Regions from separate parts of the Verrucosispora sp. TAA-831 genome, predicted to be linked through region 1. Evidence: riboswitches for the same ligand, from Rfam matches in the RefSeq annotation. Region 1 holds a riboswitch; the other holds the start of a gene.

Region 1 (9,247 bases):
GTTACCCGCCTTGTCGGTCGCGGTCACGGTCAGCTCGTGCAGCCCCAGCGGCAGCTCGTACATCGCCTGGAGGGTGCCGCTGACGTACGGGCGGTCGTCGAGTCGACCGACCACGGTGGCGATCCCCGAGGTGGGGTCCACCGCCTGCCAGGACACCCGTACGTCCTGACTGTCGCCGTAGAGCTGGCCGTCGGCGATGCCGGAGACCAGCAGCGTCGGCTTGGTGCCGTCGATGCGCACCACCGCCGACTTGAGCGTCTCGGCGTTGCCCACGTTGTCGGTGGCCCGATAGAGCAACTCGTGGGCCCCGTCGCCGCTGATCTCGACCGGCTCGGTGTACGGCGTCCAGTCACCGCCGTCCAGCGACCACTCCAGCGACTTCACCCCGGAACCGGCGTCGGTCGAGGTGAGCACCACCGGCACGGTGCCGTCGTGCCAGCCCTCGTCGTTCGCCGGAGCGAACGCCGCGGTGCTGACCGGCGCGGTGGTGTCGATCCGGACGTCGACCGTCCTGGTCTCCTCCACGTTGCCGGCCTCGTCGACCGAGCGGAACCGCAGCTCGTGCTCGCCGTCCCCGGACACCGCCACCGGCGCGGTGTAGGTGGTCCAGGTGTCGGCGTCGTCGAGCTGGTACTCGGTCCGGGCCACCCCGCTGCCGCCCTCGTCGGTGGCGGCCAGCGTGACCGTCGTCGGGCCGGTGTACCAGCCCTGAACCGGCGTACCGGCGACCTCGGCGGTGGTCACCGGCGCGGTGTCGTCGACCGTGCCGGTGCTCAGCCGGAAGTAGTCGAACGACACCTGCTTCGAGGCGGTCTGGTTGCCGCCGAGGGCGAACAGGCCCACCTTCGGGGTCGGCCCGACCGCCGCGTTGGTCAGCTCGGTCAGCGTCGTCCAGGTGTTGCCGTCCGCCGAGTACGACGCGGTGAAGGTGTCACCGGTGCGGGCCAGCCGCAGGTGCCACACCGACTCGGTCAGGCCCTCCGCGCCGGGCTGCGGGTCCTGGATCACCCCGTCGATCTCGCTGCGCAACTCGATCCGTCGCGACACCGGCGAGCCGGCCTGGTTGTCGACGACGAAGTCGAACTTGACGTAGTTGTCGTCGTCGCCGTACACGATCAACCCGCCCTGCTGGTACTGCTCGTCCAGCAGTCTGCCGTCGACCTTCGTCTCCAGCGTCCAGTCGCCGTCCGGCGCGTTCTGCAGGATGAAGTTCGTCGGCCCGGTGTTGTCGGTGCCGTAGATGTCACCGTTGGGTACGTCGATGCGCAACGCCCCGTCGGCCACCAGGTAGGCGGTGGCGTCCTCCCGGAGGATCGCGTTCCACCGGCACTTGTCCAGCGCGGTCCCGCTGAACTCGTCGGACGGGTCGACCGGTCCGGCCGGCTCGTCCGGCGTCACCTGGAACCAGTCGAACGCGGCGTCCACCACCGGCGCGGTCGTGCCGCCGTTGAGGGCGAACAGACCGATCCGGGGGTTCTCGATGCCCTCCAGCGCCGCCGCCCGACCGACCGGGGTGAAGGTCAGCCCGTCGGACGAGAGCGACGCCGTCAGGCTGGTGCCGTCGCTGCTGATCCGCAGGTGGACGGTGTCACCGGCCGGTGCCGCCGTGCTGTCGGCACCCTCGTTGCGAGGCGTACCCGCGGTCTCCCGGATGAACTCCACCCGCCGGCTGCCGTTGTAGAGCAGGTCCACCTTGGCGTAGTTGTCGTCGTCGCCGTAGACCAGCAGACCGGCCTGCTGGTAGTCGGCCGTCACCGGCAGGGTCACCTTGGTGGTGGCCGACCAGGCACCCGAGGGAGCCGGCTGGAGCACCAGGTTGGTGGCGTCGTTGCGGCTGCCGTACAGGTCACCGGCCGAGGTGGGCAGGCGCAGCGCGCCGTCGGAGACGGACAGGAGTTGGTTCTCCCGCACCACGCTGGTCCAGCGCTCCCGGTCCAGGGTGGTGCCGCCGAAGTCGTCCGAGCGCGTGCCGACGCAGGAGGTGTTCGGCGCGTCGACCCGGACCGGCACGGTGGCGTACGAGAACGCGCCCCGGCTGTCGGTCACCGTCAGGGTGGCGGTGAAGTTGCCGGGCCGCTCGTACGTGTGCTCGGCCTGGAGCGTGTCGGCGGTGCCACCGTCACCGAAGTCCCACTCGTACGTCAGCGGGGTGTCGCCCTCGGGGTCGACGGCCGTTCCGCCGAACGCGATGGTGACCGGCGCGGTGCCGGTGGCCGGCGTGGCGGTGGCGGTGACCGTCGGCGGGGCGTTGTCGGTGACGCCCTTGCCGACGAAGTCCGCCCAGTTGACGTTGAACAGCGAGCCGGAGCCGCCGCTCGGGTGCCGGGCCACGAAGAACAGCGATCCGCTCGCCGGTCCGGTGACCTCCGCGGTGACGTCGGTGTACGTCTGCCAGTCACCGGTGCCCGGCACGGTGGCCGTGGCGACCACCGGTCCGTCGACCGCGCCGGCCCGGACCTCGATCACCCCGCCGTCCACGCCGGATGAGGCACGGAACCGGATCTCGGAGATCTCGGTCAGGTCGGCCGGGTCCACCGACCACCAGTCGCCGTCCTCGATGAAGCTGATGTTCTCGCCACCGCCCGCGCTGTCGCCGGTGGTCTCCCGCTGCACGCCGGGCTCACCGCCGCCGGTGCCGTCCGCGGTACGGCCGGTGTCGCTGAAGTACTCGGCCTGCTTGCGCTTCGGCTGGAGGATCTCGATGACCCGCCCGGTCAGCGGGCTGGCGCCGCCGGAGCCGCCCTTGTCGGTGTAGGTCGCCTCCAGCACGGTGAAGACGTCCGCCTCGGCGCCGTGACCGGCGGCGAGCTGGGTCTGCACCGTGCCGCTGCACCCGGTGTGCTGCTCCAGCGGGTGCGCGTGCTCGTCGTGGCCGAGCAGCACCTGGAGCTGGACGTCGGCGCAGTCGATCTCGCCGTCCTCCGGGTCGGTCACCTTGATCGAGTACCTGACCTGGTCGCCCCAGTTGAAGAAGCCACCGTTCGGCGGGAATTCGATCTCCACCGTCGGCGCGGTGTTGCCCACGGTCACCGGGACGTTCGCCACCGCCGTACGGCCGTTGGGGTTGGTCACGGTGAGCTGGGCGGTGTAGTTGCCGGCCTCGGCGTACGTGTGGGTGGGGTTCGCCTCGGTGGAGGTGCCGCCGTCGCCGAACGCCCAGGAGTACGTCAGCACGCCGCCGTCCGGGTCACGTGATCCGGCGCTGGAGAACTCGACGGTCAGCGGCGCCGGGCCGGAGGTCGGCTCGGCGGAGGCCACCGCGATCGGCGCCCGGTCACCGGCGATGTAGTCGATCCGGTAGACGCCGGAGTTGTCGTTGTTGCCGCCGAAGCCGCTGCCCCACTCGATCAGGTACATCGCGCCGTCGGGGCCGAACTCGAAGTCCATCGGACGGATGAAGGTCATCCCGGTGAGCAACTGGTTGATGTCGACCAGTTCCCGCCCGTCCGCGCTGACCTGCATCGTGTACATCTTGGACTGGTTCCACTCGCCGAGCAGTGCCTTGCCGTCGTAGTACGCCGGCCACTTGCGGTCCGAGTCGAGGTCGGCGTCGTACCGGTAGACCGGGCCGCCCATCGGAGCACCGCCGCCACCGATCTCCGGGAACCGGGGGTCACCGCTGTAGCCGTAGTCGACGGTGGCCGGGATGGCCGGCGGCAGGTTGGTCAGACCGGTGTTGTTGGGCGAGTTGTTCACCACGGCGGCGCAGTCGAACTTCGGCCCGCTCGGGCCGGACGGGAACTGGTAGTCGTTGTACGCCTGGTTCCCGCCGTGGCAGTACGGCCAGCCGTAGTTGCCGGCCTCGGCCACGATGTTCCACTCGACCAGGCCGGCCGGGCCACGGTTCGGGTTGGCCGAGGCGGCGTCCGGACCGTAGTCGGCGACGTAGAGCGTGTCGGTGGCCGGGTCGATGCCGATCCGGAACGGGTTCCGGAAGCCCATGCCGTAGATTTCCGGGCGGGTCTTCTCGGTGCCCGGCGGGAACAGGTTGCCCTCCGGGATGGTGTACGTCCCGTCGTCCTCCGGGTGGATCCGCAGGACCTTGCCGCGCAGGTCGTTGGTGTTGCCGGAGGTGCGCTGCGCGTCGTAGTCGGCACGGCCCGGACGCTCGTCGATCGGGGTGTACGCGTCCGACTGGAACGGGTTGGTGTTGTCGCCGGTGGCCAGGTAGAGGTTGCCGGCCGAGTCGAACGTCATGGTGCCGCCCGCGTGGCAGCAGGTGTTGCGCTGGGTGTCGACCTGGAGGACGACCTTCTCGGTGGCCGCGTCGATCGCGTCACCGCTCACCGTGAACCGGGACAGCACGTTACGTGCCACCCCGTCGTTCGGGGCGTAGTAGAGGTACACCCAGTTGTTGGTGGCGAAGTCCGGGTCGAGGCGGATGCCGATCAACCCGTCCTCGTTGCCGGTGAAGACGTCGAGGTCGATGGCGGTGACCGTGTTGCCGGTGTCCGGCTTGACGATCTGCACCCGGCCGTCGCGCTCGATGTAGAAGACCCGGCCGTCCGGGGCTATGTCCAGTTCCATCGGGTTGCTGGTGTTGCTGTCCAGCGTCACCTTCTCGAAGCTGGCGGTCAGCGAGGCGCCGCAGTCGGCGTCCTGCACCCCGGCCGCGGTCCGGATGCCACCGAGCAGGTGGGTGAGGAACTGCGGCTCCGCGTACGACTCGTTGGTGTGGCCGCCGCCGGTGTACCAGGACCGGCCGCCGTCGTAGTCCTGGCACCAGACGATCGGGTGGTCGTGGCCCATCGCACCGGCACCGGGGGAGTAGCTGGTCTCGTCCAGCGTGGCCAGCACGTGCACCTTGCCGCGCGGGTTTGTCCGGTAGTTGTACCACTCGTCGAACCGGGACCAGCGGTCCGGCAGGTCCGCCGTGGACGGGTGCGCCGGATCCTCCACCTTGATCGTGGCCTGCTGGTTGGCCGGGTGGCTGTTGAAGTACGCGCCGACCAGGCCGCCGTACCACTCCCAGTCGTACTCGGTGTCGGAGGCGGCGTGGACGCCCGCGTACCCGCCACCGGCCCGGATGTAGCGCTCGAACGCCGCCTGCTGGTCGGCGTTGAGCACGTCACCGGTGGTGGAGAGCCAGATCACCGCCTGGTATTCGGCGAGGTTCTGGTCGGTGAAGGCGGTGCTGTCCTCGGTGGCGTCGACGGTGAACCCGTGTTCCGCGCCGAGCTGCTGGATGGCGGCGATACCGGCCGGGATCGAGCCGTGCCGGAAGCCGGCGGTCTTGGAGAAGACCAGCACCGAGAACGGGTCGGCCTCGGCCTGCGGGGCCGGCGCCTGGGCGACGGGGACGGTCCGGGACGGGGCGGCCTGGGCGGCGGGTGCGCCGGCGAGCGTGGTCGCGGCCAGGCCGAGGGTGAGAAGGGTGGCGGTCAAGGGCACGCGCTTACGGCGTGTTCGGAACACTCCGGTCTCCTTTGTCCTTGCCGGACAGGGGTCGCGGGGGCCGGCTCGCCGAAGACCGTCCCTGATGGAGCCGCAGCCGGGGGGCCGTGCCAGGGCTTTCCGTTGCGGCATTATGTCGAATCGCTGAACAAATTAATTCCGGTGAATCGGTTCATGGCAAGGTCTCGATGGATAACGTTTCGGCATCGGTGGGCTGTAATTACCGTCTATGTGTACGAAGCGCGCATTCCGCTGGAAGTAAGGAGGGGTCCCCTGCTAACGCCTGCGGTATAGGAAGGGCCCCCTCCTCACGCCAGCGGCGGAGCCGGCGTCGTGGCGGGACGCACCTTGGCAGGTCAGCGGATCTGTCGTACGGTGGCCACGCAAGTGACCCACGGGAGCCCGGTCGACCGGGCTGAGAGGGGGGCTGTGAGCCCCCGACCGTCGAACCTGATCCGGGTAATGCCGGCGCAGGGAGGAGTGTTGCCGTGCCGTCCCTGGGACGACTGCATCTGATCACCGACACCCGGCCCGGGCGGGATCCGCTCGCCGTGCTCCGGGCCGTGCTCCCGGTGGCCCGTACCGAACTGCTGGTGCAGGTCCGGGTGGAGGACTCCGCCACCGACCGCGAGGCGTACGACCTGACCCGACGGGTGCTCGCCCTCTGCGCGCCGTACGCGGTGGACTGCCTGGTCAACGACCGGCTGCACGTGGCGTTGGCGGCCGGCGCGGGCGGCGGCCACGTCGGCGCGGACGACCTGCCGGTCACGGCGGCGCGGCGGGTGCTCGGCCCGGCCGCCGTGCTGGGCGCCACCGCCCGCGAACCGGGCTCGGCCCGCGAGGCGGTCGGTGCCGGCGCGAGCTACCTGGGCGTCGGTCCGTGCCACGCCACCACCACCAAGGACGGGCTGCCGCCGGCGATCGGCGTCTCCGGGGTACGGGCGGTGGCCGAGGCGGTCACCGTGCCGGTGATCGCCATCGGCGGGGTGACGGCGGCGGACGTGCCCGCGTTGCGGGCCGCCGGGGCGTACGGGGTGGCGGTGGTCGGTGCGCTCTCCGGCGCCGCCGATCCCGCGCGCGTCGCGGCAGAGCTGATCGGGGCGTTGTCGTGTTAGCAGGGGACCCTTCCTATACCGCAGGCGTTAGCAGGGGGCCCTTCCTTTCATCCGATGTCGCTGTCGTCGGTGGGGGCCCGATCGGGCTCGCGATCGCCTGGCGCTGCGCGGCGCGCGGGTTGCGGGTGGTCGTGCACGATCCCGCGCCGGGCTCGGGTGCCTCGCACGTCGCCGCCGGGATGCTCGCGCCGGTGGCCGAGGCGTACTTCGGCGAGCACGAGCTGACCGCCCTGCTCACCGAGTCGGCTGCCCGCTGGCCGGCGTTCGCCGCCGAGCTGACCGAGGCGAGCGGCGCCGACATCGGCTACCGCACCGAGGGCACGCTGATGGTCGGGCTGACCGCCGACGACCTCGCCGAGGCGCGTCGACTCTGGGCGTACCAACTGGGCCTGGGGTTGCCGGTGACGCCGCTGCGTCCCTCGCAGCTTCGCGACCGGGAGCCGGCGCTCGCGCCCCGGGTCCGGGGCGGCGCGCTCGCCGCCACCGATCACCAGGTCGATCCGCGTCGGCTGGTGCCGGCGCTGCGGCTCGCCGCCGAGCGGGCCGGTGCGACGGTGGTCCGGGAGCCGGTGCGGAGGCCGGCCGACGTCCGTGCTCGGGTGACCGTGGTCGCCGCCGGCTGCGGCTCGGCCGCGCTCACCGGGCTACCGGTCCGCCCGGTGAAGGGCCAGGTGTTGCGGCTGCGCGCCCCCGACGGCGGTCCGCCGGGCTTCCGGCACGTGATCCGGGGGTACGCCGACGGCGAGCACGTCTATCTGGTGCCCCGCGACGACGGCGAGGTGGTGGTCGGGGCGACCGTCGAGGAGCGCTCCGACCTGGCGGTCGGTGCCGGGGCGGTGCTGCGGCTGCTGCGGGCCGCGATCGACCTGCTGCCGGAGCTGGCCGAGTACGACCTGGTGGAGGCGATCGCCGGGTTGCGCCCCGGCACCCCGGACAACGCCCCGATCCTGGGTCCGTTGCCGGGTCGGCCGGACGTGCTGGTCGCCACCGGGCACCACCGGCACGGGATCGTGCTCACCCCGGTGACCGCCGACCTGATCGCCGACCTGGTGACCGGGGCGGACCCCGACGCGATCGGCGGTCCGTTCCGCCCCGAACGCTTCGTCGTCGCCGCTGCCGACGCGACCGCCAGCCCGTTCCGGCCCGAGCGCCACGTCGCCGCCGGACCGGGCGAGGGCTTCGGCGCTTCCGGCGACGCCACCCGATCCGCGCAGTGAACGGAGGAGTCCTGATGGAGTTGACGGTGAACGGTGTCGGGCGCAGCGTGCCGGACGAGGTGACGGTCGCCGAGCTGGTCCGGGACGTGACCCCGCAGCAGCGCGGCGTGGCGGTGGCGGTCAACGGCGAGGTGGTGCCGCGTACCGACTGGCCGGCCACGGTGCTGCGGGGCGGCGACCGGGTCGAGGTGCTCAGCGCCGCCCAGGGCGGGTGAGCGGCATGGAGCGCACACCGTCGACCGGCGGGCCCGAGACGGACGCCGAGACGAAGGGTTTCGAGCTGGGCGGGGTCCGGTTCGGCTCCCGGCTGGTCCTCGGCACCGGCGGGGCCGCCAACCTGCACGTGTTGGAACAGGCGATCCGCGCTTCCGGCACGGAGCTGGTCACGCTGGCGCTGCGCCGGGTGGACACCGTCGCGGTCGGCTCGGGTGGCCTGCTCGATCTGCTGGACCGCTGTGGCGTACGCCTGCTGCCGAACACGGCCGGCTGCTACACCGCAGGTGAGGCGGTGAAGGTGGCGCGGCTGGCCCGGGACGCCTTCGCCACCGACTGGGTCAAACTGGAGGTGATCGGCGACGAGCGCACGCTGCTGCCCGACGGGGTGGAACTGCTGCGTGCCGCCGAGGAACTGGTCGACGACGGGTTCACCGTGCTGCCGTACACGTCGGACGATCCGGTGCTGGCCCGGCGGCTGGCCGACGTGGGCTGCGCGGCGGTGATGCCGGCCGGCGCGCCGATCGGCTCCGGGCTGGGCGTCAACAATCCGCACCACATCCGGTTGATCCGGCAGGACGTGACGGTGCCGGTGATCCTGGACGCGGGCATCGGCACCGCCTCGGACGCGGCCCTGGCCATGGAGCTGGGCTGCGACGCCGTGCTGCTGGCCAGCGCCGTCACCCGGGCTGCGGATCCGGTCGCCATGGCCACCGCGATGCGGTACGCCATCGAGGCGGGCCGCCTCGCGTACGGCGCGGGCCGGATTCCCCGCCGGTTCCACGCCCTGGCCTCCACTCCCGACGACGGTCGACCCGACCTGTGACCCGTCACGTCGCCGATCCTGGTGCGAAACCGCCCCTCCAGGGGACTCCTCGCACCAAGGTCCAGCCGGTCTCGGGTGTGGTGCTGCTGACGGATCGCCGGGCGGCCCGGGGGGACCTGCGCGATGTGGTGGCGCAGGCGGTCTCCGGGGGAGTGCGGTGCGTGGTGCTGCGCGAGAAGGACCTGCCGCGTGCCGAGCGCCTGGTGCTCGCCGCCGAGCTGCGACCGATCCTGGCCGAGGCGGGCGGCACGCTGATCGTCGCCGGCCCCGACCCGCTCCTGCCCGACACCCAGCCCGCCCCACGGATCCCCAGCACCTTCGGCGGGGCATTCGTCGCGCTCCACCTTCCGGCCGCCGGCCCGTACCCGCCACCCGTCGCCGACCTGGTCGGTCGCTCCTGCCACGACGAGGCGGAGCTGGACCGACTCACCACCGAGGACTACGTGACCCTGTCACCGGTCTTCCCCACCCGCAGCAAACCC
Region 2 (9,247 bases), 590 kb from region 1:
GCCGAGGCGTGGCGGCGCGGCGACGACACCACCGTCAACGCTCTGGCCGCCCTCGAACTCCGCCGCCTCGGCCTACACGACCCCCACCCCCACCCCTAACCCCACCCCACCCCCACCCCACGCCGGGTTGATCAAGAGGTTTGCGCCGTCCGCGCCGACGAGTCATGACCAAAACCTCTTGATCAACGCGGCGAAGGTGGGGGCGGTGGGGGGGGCGGGGGGGCGGGGGGTCAGGGGGCCGCCCAGGGATGGTCGGTCCAGACCCGCAAGGTCAGCCCGGGGAGAGACCGCTCGGGTCCTCCTCGTCGTCGATGTCGTCGTCGCCCCAGTTGCGGCGGCTGAACGGCAGGATCACCCAGAACGTGAGGAACCACAGGCCGGTGACCGCACTGAGCAGGAAGGCGATCGGCCGGGGGAGCACGAAGTCGGTGATCAGCAGCACCGAGCTGACCATCGCGACCAGCATGAAGGCGAGACCGGCGCTGGCCATCTTGTGGGCGAACTGCACCAGCTCCGGCTTGCGGCCCTGCCGGAACAGAGCCCGGTGGAACGCGACCGGCGAGATGATCATCGCGGTGGCACCGGCCGCCGCGATCAGCGCGACCACGTAGACGTCCCGCTGGAATTCCGTGGTACGCGTGAAGCCGTTGCTGAACGGCAGGGTGAGCAGGAAGGCGAAGAGGATCTGTACGCCGGTCTGCGCGACCCGCAACTCCTGAAGCAGGTCAGCGAAGTTCCGCTGCCACCGCTGCTTCTCGGTCTCCTTCGACACCGCGAACCTCCGAGGGAACACGCTCCACCCGGTCGGCACCCCCGACCGGCGGAACGCAGATGCCCCGCCGTGCACCACCCGAAACCGACTCAGGAACCGCGCCGGATCCGCCCTGCGTAACGGGCCTCCAGGGCATCGTTGTGCGCGTCGCCCCCGGCGATGTTGGCCGACAGGTAGACCGGCGGCTGCTCGTCGGCGGCCACCAGCCGGGCCACCACCTCGACCACGATCTGCTGCGCCAGCAACGCCGCCGTGATCGAGGAGACCGCCCCCACCGCGCCGCCGGACGGCAGCGGCAGGGTCGCGTCGCCGTACGGGGCACCGTTGTCCAGCACCACGTCGGCGAAGTCGGCGAGCTTGCGTCCGGACGGGTGCCGGGACTCCATCCGGGCCGAGTGCTGCGCCGAGGTGATCGCCACCAGCGGGTGGCCCCGCGCCACGACCAGCGAGGCGAACTCCACCATCGCCCCGTTCACGCCCGAGTTCGAGGCGAGCACGAAGACGTCACGCGGGCCGATCGGGGCGAGGTCGTAGAGCCGGTGCGCGACCGACGGGTCCCGTTCCAGTTTCGGGCCCAGCACGTCGGCCGGCTCTCCACCGTGCAGCACCAGGTCCCGCAGGGCGATCCGGTTGGTCGGCACCAGCCCGCCGGCCCGGCCGGCGATCTCCATCGCCAGGGCCTCCGAGTGACCGGTGCCGAAGGCGTGCACCACCCCGTCGGCGCGGACCGCCTCGGCGATCAGGTCGGCCGCCCGGGCCACCTGCTCCCGCTGGCTGCCCGCCACCCGGGTCATCGTCGCGGTCACCTCGGCCAGGTAGCCCTCGGCACTCAGCGTCATGCTCTCTCCCGCCTCCCTCGGATCGCCGCCGCCCGACGACCCCACCCAGCTTCCCGCACGGCCCGTGCCGCCGGACGGCCGGACGGCGGCACGGCCGCCCCAGGTCGACGCGGCGTTCCCGCTACGACACCGGCAGAAGTCAGGCGGTCGGGCGGGCGCGGGACCGGATCGCCTCGGCCAGCGGCGTCGGTGCCTCGTCCGGGATCCAGTGGCTGACGCCGGACAGCTCGACGAGGCGGTAGTCGCCGCTCACGTGTGCGGCGCAGGCCTGCGCGGCGGTCCGTCCGATGGCGGCATCGCGGTCGCTCCAGACGAAGGTGGTCGGCACCGACACCGGGCCGACCGCCGCCAGCTCGGCGCGGGACATCGCGCGATACCAGTTCAGCGCCGCGGTGAGCGCGCCCGGCTCGCGCAGCGGATCGGCGTACGCGGCCACCCGGGCGTCGTCGCCGACGTCGCGCAACAGTCGCCGCAACCCGAGCGCGTCGAGGGCGAGCAGCGTCTTCTCGGCCACGCCCGCCTGCCGGAACAGCAGCATGTACGCCGAGCGCGCCTTCTGCTGCGGGTCGTTGGCCAGCGCGTGCGCCATGGCGGCCGGGTGCGGCACGGAGACCGCGGTCAGCGTACGCACCCGGTCGGGGTGGCCGGCGGCGAGCGCCCAGGCGACGATGGCGCCCCAGTCGTGGCCGACCACGTGCGCCTGCCGCACGCCGAGCGCGTCGAGCACCGCCACCGCGTCGGCGACCAGCTCCCCCAGCCGGTACGCCGTCACCTCGCTCGGCCGTGCCTGCGGCGAGTAGCCCCGCTGGTCCAGCGCGTACGTGCGCAGGCCCGCGCCGTGCAGGACGGGCGTCACCGCGTCCCACTCGCCGGAGTTCTGCGGGAAGCCGTGCAGCAGCAGCACCCGCTCGCCCGACTCGGGGCCACCGGGGTGGATCTCGAACCGCAGTCCTCGGGCGTCGACGTGCATGCCCGGAACGCTACTCGTACTGGCGCTTGGGCACCGGCACCTGCCGCCACGACTCGATCTCCAGGTACGGGATCTCGGCGTCGTTGACCGGGTCCCGGCCGATCCGGTCGCTGTAGCGGCCGACCACCTCGACCCAACTGTCGTTGGGCAGCCCGATCGGCACGTCACCGGTGAGCCCGAGTTTGATCGGCCGCCCGTCGGCGGCGCAGCAGGAGAGCACCATCCGGGCCAGGATCGGCTCGCCACCGGCGCCGGTGGCGAGGAAGCCGGTGAGGACCACCCGCCGGTCGCCGATCGACGCGCCCCGGTCGAACAGCGCCCGGGAGGCGTAGTCGAGCACGCTGACCTGCACCGGGTCACCCTCCGGCAGCGGCGGGTAGTCGGACTCGCGGGGGGCGTTCAGCGCGGTGCCGGCCTGCCCCGCCGCGTACGACCCCAGCGCCGGTGGGGCCACCAGCAGCAGCCCGAGCACGGGCAGGATGAGCAGCCAGCCGACCCGGGGTTCGTGGTGGCCGTGGCCGTCGTGCTCGTCGTGGTCGGCCGGCTCCGGCGCGGCATCGCCTGCCGGACCGGTGGACCCGCCGCCGGTCGGGGCCATCGCCCGGGGCACGGAGGGCCGCAGTTCGTACCAGAGCGTCATCACCGCGGCGACCACCAGCAGCAGACCGGCGGCGATCAGGAACGGGCGCAGGCCCTCCTTGACGTAGCGCAGGTAGAGGTCGGTGACGCTGGCCCGGATCACCGCCCCACCCAGCAGCAGCAGGATCACCGCCTGTGCCTGTCGGTTCACAGCAGCACCATCCCGACTCCGGTGGCCACCAGCAGGGCGACCGCGAACGTGGCCGGGGCGAACCGGAAGGCGAACCGCCGGCCGAAGACACCGGCCTGCATCGAGATCAGCTTGAGGTCGACCATCGGCCCCACCACCAGGAAGACCAGTCGGGACGTGAGGGAGAACTGCGACAGCGAGGCCGCGACGAAGGCGTCCGCCTCGGAGCAGAGCGAGAGCAGGACGGCGAGCAGCGCCAGCGCCAGGATCGACAGCCAGGCGTTGTCCGCCAGGGTCTGGAGCCAGCGCTCCGGCACCAGCACGTTGATGCTGGCGGCGGCCATCGCGCCGAGCACCAGGAAGCCACCGGCGTGGGTGACGTCGTGCCGGACGGCGGCCCAGAAGGCCCGGCTCCGCCGGGGGTCGTCCAACTCCGGGCGGCGCGGCATCCTGATCCACTCGGTCCGACCGAGCCGCAGCCAGAGCCAACCCATGATCATTGCCACGACCAGGCTGGCGACCCCCCGGGCGAGGACCATCTCGGGGTTGTCGGGGAAGGCTACGGCGGTGGCGACCAGCACGATCGGGTTGACCGCCGGCGCGGCCAGCAGGAACGCCAGCGCCGCCGCCGGGGTGACGCCCCGACGGATCAGCGAGCCCGCGATCGGCACCGATCCGCACTCGCAGCCCGGCAGCACCACGCCGGCCGCGCTGGCCGCCGGCACCGCCAGCGCCGGGTGCCGGGGCAGCGCCTTGGCCCAGAACGACCGGGGTACGAAGACCGCGATCACGGCGGAGAGCAGGATGCCGAAGACCAGGAACGGCACCGCCTGCACCATGATCGAGACGAACACGGTGGTCCACGTCTGGATCCGGGGATCGTCCAACGCCCCGGCCAACGGATCACGGAAGATGATCAGCAGGACCAGCAGGCCCGCGAGGATCTCCACCGAGCCGATCCGGTCACCGAGCCAGCGCCGGGGCGGCTCGCCACCGCCCGGTCGGGCCGGACGCTCCTCGGTGGCCACGCCCGTCGGACGGCCCTCCGGATCACCGGCCGGCGCGGCATGGTCCGTGTCTGTGCTCACCCTGTCGCCTCTCGGCCAAGTGGATCGGCGGCCTGAGATTACCGTCCGGAGCCGATGACGTCGATGGATGTCACGAAACCGGGCGGGTTCCCGCGCGCGCCGACCACCGCCGGAACGCCCGTCGTCGGTACCCGGCATGACCTGCGTAGATCACATTGTCCGTCGATCTTCGAAGGTGTTAGCGTCGGCGGGACAACACCACCTCCGACAGGGGAGCGCACAGCGCTGAGAGTGCGGGTCCGCCCGCAGACCCTCCGTACCTGATCTGGGTAATGCCAGCGCAGGGAGTTCGGTCCACCTCCGGCCCGCCACGCCCGGCCACGCCGGACGCGGCGTGCGTCTTGCCTGGTTCGACACTGGACTGGGAGCACTCATGAGCCAACCGACCACCACTCGATGGCGCACCGTGGACATCGTCGTGGCCGCGGTGATCGCCGTCGGCTTCGGTGTCATCTTCTGGGCCTGGGGCCTGCTCTGGCGGGCGGTCGACCCGGCCTTCGCCTTCTTCCCGGCCAGCCAGGCCGTCATGTACGGCGTCTGGTTGGTCCCGGCGGTGCTCGGCGGACTGGTGATCCGCAAGCCGGGTGCCGCACTGTTCTGCGAGGCGGTCGCCGCCACCGTCTCCGCGCTGCTGGGTGCCGAGTGGGGCGGCATCACCATCGTCCAGGGCCTGCTCCAGGGACTCGGCGCGGAACTGGCCTTCGCCGCCTTCCGGTACCGCTCGTTCCGGCTGCCGACGGCACTGCTCGCCGGTGCGCTGACCGGCCTCGGTGCCGCCCTGTTCGACTTCTTCGCCTGGAACGCCGCCTACGAACTGGGCACCTACCGCATCCCGTACGCGCTGCTCACCGTGCTCAGTGCCACCGTGGTCGCCGGTGCCGGTGGCTACGCGCTGACCAGGGCGCTCGCCGGCACCGGTGTCCTGGACCGCTTCCCCGCCGGACGCGAACGGAACCTGGTCTGACCTCGCCCGGTGGAGCCGGTCCGACCGGCTCCACCGGGCCGAGGGTCGGGATCGGACAGCGGGGGTGACAGATGGGTGAGGTGCGGCTGCGCGGCTTCGGCTGGCGCCACGCCGGGCGGCGCGCCTGGGCGATCCGCGACGTGGACCTACGGGTACGGCGCGGCGAGCGGGTGCTGCTGCTCGGGCCCTCCGGCGCCGGCAAGAGCACCCTGCTCGCCGCGTTGGCCGGACTGCTGCCGGAGGACTCCGGTGAGCGGGAGGGCACCATCGAGATCGACGGTCGGGCACCGGCCGAGACCCGCGAACGGGTCGGCATCGTCTTCCAGGATCCGCAGTCCCAGCTCGTCATGGCCCGCAGCGGCGACGACGTCGCGTTCGGGCTGGAGAACCGGGGCGTACCCGCCGGGCAGATCTGGCCCCGGGTGGACGAGGCGCTGCGGCGGGTCGGCTTCCCGTACCCCCGGGACCGTCCCACCGCGGCGCTCTCCGGCGGTGAACAGCAGCGGCTCGCCCTGGCCGGAGTGCTCGCGCTCCGCCCCGACCTGCTGCTGCTCGACGAGCCCACCGCCAACCTCGACCCGGCCGGAGCCGACCTGGTCCGCACCGCCGTCTCCCGCGCGCTCGACGGCGACACCACTCTGATCCTGGTCGAACACCGGGTGGCCGACGCCCTGCCGCTGGTCGACCGGGTGGTGGTGCTCGACCCCGGTGGCGGCGTCCGCGTTGACGGCCCACCGGAGGCCGTCTTCGCCGCCCACGGCGACGCCCTCGCCGCCGACGGCGTCTGGGTACCCGGCCACCGGATCCCGCCCCGCCGGGCCACCACCGGACCCGGCGAGGTGTTGCTCACCGCCGACCGGCTCGGCCGTCCACCCCGACTGGCCCCCACCGACCTGGCGGTACGCGCCGGTACCGCCCTCGCCGTGCTCGGCCCCAACGGTGCCGGCAAGTCCACCCTCGCGGTGCTGCTCGGCGGGCTGCTCAAGCCGGGCACCGGGCGCCTGATGGCCGGCGTCGAGCTGGCCGGGGCCGACGCCCGTACGCCACCGCACCGGTGGCGGGCACCCGCACTGGCCCGCCGGATCGGCTCGGTGTTCCAGGACCCGGAGCACCAGTTCGTCACCGGTACGGTCTTCGACGAGCTGGCGCTCGGCCCCCGGCGTACCGGTGCCGCCGAGACGGAGGTGCGCCGACGCGTCGACGAGCTGCTGCACCGGCTGCGGTTGGACCGGCTGGCCGGCGCGAACCCGTACACCCTCTCCGGCGGCGAGGCGCGGCGGCTGAGCGTGGCGACCGCCCTGGCCACCGCGCCCCGGCTGGTGATCTGCGACGAACCCACCTTCGGCCAGGACCGGCGCACCTGGCGGGAGCTGGTCGACCTGTTCGCCGAGCAACGCGACGACGGCCACGCCCTGGTCACGGTCACCCACGACACCGAGTTCGTCGCCGCGCTCGCCGACCGGACGCTGACGCTGACGCCCGCAACGCCGCCCGGTGCCCCGCCGTCGACCTCTTCTGCGGCGGGGTACCGATGATCGACCTCGAACCGGTCGCCCGGCCGGACGCGCCGCTGGCCCGGCGGAATCCGGTGGCCAAGCTGGCGGCGGCGCTGCTGTTCGCGTTTCCGCTGCTGGCGACGCTGGACCCGGTCGCACCGGCGATCGCGATCGCGATCGAGCTGGCGGTCCTACCGCTGTTCGGGGTGCGCTACCGGGTGCTGTTCCGTCGGGTGTGGCCGTTGCTGGTCGCCGCCGTGGGCGTCCTGGTCACGCTGGTGCTCTTCGCCGCGGACCGCTCCGGCCGGGTACTGCTCGACGCCGGACCGGTCGTGGTCACCTCGACGGTGCTGCTCACCGCGCTCGGCCTGGTGCTGCGCCTGTTCGCGGTGGCCCTGCCCGGCGTGATCGTCTTCGCCACCACCGATCCGACCGACCTGGCCGACGCCCTGGTGCAGAACGCCCGCGCACCGGCCCGGTTCGCGATCGGCGCGCTGGCGGCGTTCCGGCTGCTGCCGCTGCTCGGGCAGGAGTGGCAGATGATCGCGATGGCCCGCCGGGCACGTGGCGTGGAGGCGGGCCGCAACCCGGTGGCGAAGCTACGGCTCTTCGTGTCCACCGCGTTCACGCTGCTGGTCGGGGCGATCCGCCGAGGCACCCGGCTGGCGGTCGCGATGGACGCGCGCGGCTTCGACGCCGGGGTGCCGCGTACCGTCGCCCGCCGGCAGCACTTCGGTGCGGCCGACTGGCTGCTGGTCGTCGTCGCGACGGCGCTGGCCGTCACCGCCTTGGGCGTCAGCGTCGCACTCGGCACCTTCCGCCCGCTGATCGGCTGAGCCGCGACGGGGATGGGTGGATCTGTCGTCGTTGGGACGACAGATCCACCCACCCCGTACGGCGACCCGGTCGCTCACCTCCGCCGGAAGGCGTACTGCCGGACCGCTCCGGCACGCTGCCCGCGGCCGGAGCTGAAACCGTTGCCTCGGCGCGGCGGACCGGCTCGATGAAGCGGGTGTCAGTAGCGCATGTCCCGGACGCTATCCGGCCGGTACGAGGAACGCATCCGAATTGTCGACGCCCCCCGGTGGCGTGCGCTATGCGACCACCTGATGACCAGCGGTGGGGGGACGGAGCGGTAGCGGGTCCGGCCGCGATACCGTCGCAGCACTACAGGTAGACGGCGGAAGGTGGCGACGAGGATGGCGGATCGGGCTACGGCGCAGATCGGTGTGACCGGGCTGGCGGTGATGGGCCGCAACCTGGCCCGGAACCTGGCTCGCAACGGGTTCACCGTGGCGTTGCACAACCGCTCGCCGGAGCGGACCCGGTCGCTGGTGGCGGAGCACGGCGACGAGGGCACGTTCGTCCCGACGGAGTCCCTGGCGGACTTCGTGGCCGCGCTGGAGCGTCCCCGCGCGGTGATCATCATGGTCAAGGCGGGCGGTCCCACCGACGCGGTGATCGACGAGTTGGTGCCGCTGCTCGAAGAGGGCGACATCATCATCGACTGCGGTAACGCGCACTTCGCCGACACCCGTCGCCGGGAGGAGGCGCTGCGGACCAAGGGCCTGCACTTCGTCGGCACCGGTGTCTCCGGCGGCGAGGAGGGCGCCCTCTGGGGGCCGAGCATCATGCCGGGCGGGTCGGCCGAGTCGTACCGCAAGCTCGGACCGATCTTCGAGAAGATCGCCGCGCAGGTCGACGGCGAGTCCTGCTGCGAGCACGTCGGACCGGACGGTGCCGGGCACTTCGTGAAGATGGTCCACAACGGCATCGAGTACGCCGACATGCAGCTCATCGCCGAGGCGTACGACCTGTTGCGGGCCGGCCTGGGCGCGACCCCGTCGGAGCTCGCGGAGATCTTCCGGGAGTGGAACTCCGGTGAGCTGGAGTCCTTCCTGATCGAGATCACCGCCGACGTGCTGGCGCACACCGACGCGGCCACCGGTGAGGCGTTCGTGGACGTGGTGCAGGACCGGGCCGAGCAGAAGGGCACCGGCCGGTGGACCGTCCAGATCGCCCTCGACCTGGGCATCCCGATCACCGGCATCGCCGAGGCGACGTTCGCCCGGTCGCTGTCCGGCCACGTCGACCAGCGTGAGGCCGCCGTGCGGGCGTTCCCGGACTCCGGGGAGAAGTGGCAGGTCAGCGACCGCGAGGCGTTCATCGAGGACGTACGTCGGGCGCTGCTCGCCTCCAAGATCGTGGCGTACGCGCAGGGCTTCGACCAGATCCGTGCCGGCAGCGCCGAGTACGACTGGAACATCGACCTCGGCGGCACGGCGAAGATCTGGCGGGGCGGCTGCATCATCCGGGCCCGCTTCCTGGACCGGATCAAGCAGGCGTACG

What was found. A riboswitch is a leader RNA that binds a small molecule or an ion and turns the genes downstream of it on or off. The one in region 1 is predicted to bind thiamine pyrophosphate.
Region 2: it holds a riboswitch for thiamine pyrophosphate, as region 1 does, so the genes downstream of both, ACQVFL_RS23670 (ECF transporter S component) here and thiE (thiamine phosphate synthase) in region 1, are expected to answer to the same signal.

The regions. Positions count from the first base shown of each region.
Region 1 is NZ_CP192240.1:5,930,595-5,939,841, reverse strand. It holds gene ACQVFL_RS26350 (ThuA domain-containing protein) at 1-5,391, opposite strand, end outside; TPP riboswitch at 5,780-5,888, shown strand; gene thiE (thiamine phosphate synthase) at 5,883-6,509, shown strand; gene thiO (glycine oxidase ThiO) at 6,503-7,726, shown strand; gene thiS (sulfur carrier protein ThiS) at 7,741-7,941, shown strand; gene ACQVFL_RS26330 (thiazole synthase) at 7,947-8,765, shown strand; gene ACQVFL_RS26325 (thiamine phosphate synthase) at 8,846-9,247, shown strand, end outside.
Region 2 is NZ_CP192240.1:5,344,805-5,354,051, forward strand. It holds gene ACQVFL_RS23640 (hypothetical protein) at 1-99, shown strand, start outside; gene ACQVFL_RS23645 (DUF6328 family protein) at 272-772, opposite strand; gene ACQVFL_RS23650 (sugar isomerase domain-containing protein) at 862-1,611, opposite strand; gene ACQVFL_RS23655 (alpha/beta fold hydrolase) at 1,751-2,581, opposite strand; gene ACQVFL_RS23660 (TIGR03943 family putative permease subunit) at 2,592-3,371, opposite strand; gene ACQVFL_RS23665 (permease) at 3,368-4,438, opposite strand; TPP riboswitch at 4,638-4,742, shown strand; gene ACQVFL_RS23670 (ECF transporter S component) at 4,812-5,402, shown strand; gene ACQVFL_RS23675 (ABC transporter ATP-binding protein) at 5,474-6,937, shown strand; gene ACQVFL_RS23680 (energy-coupling factor transporter transmembrane component T family protein) at 6,934-7,734, shown strand; gene gndA (NADP-dependent phosphogluconate dehydrogenase) at 8,098-9,247, shown strand, end outside.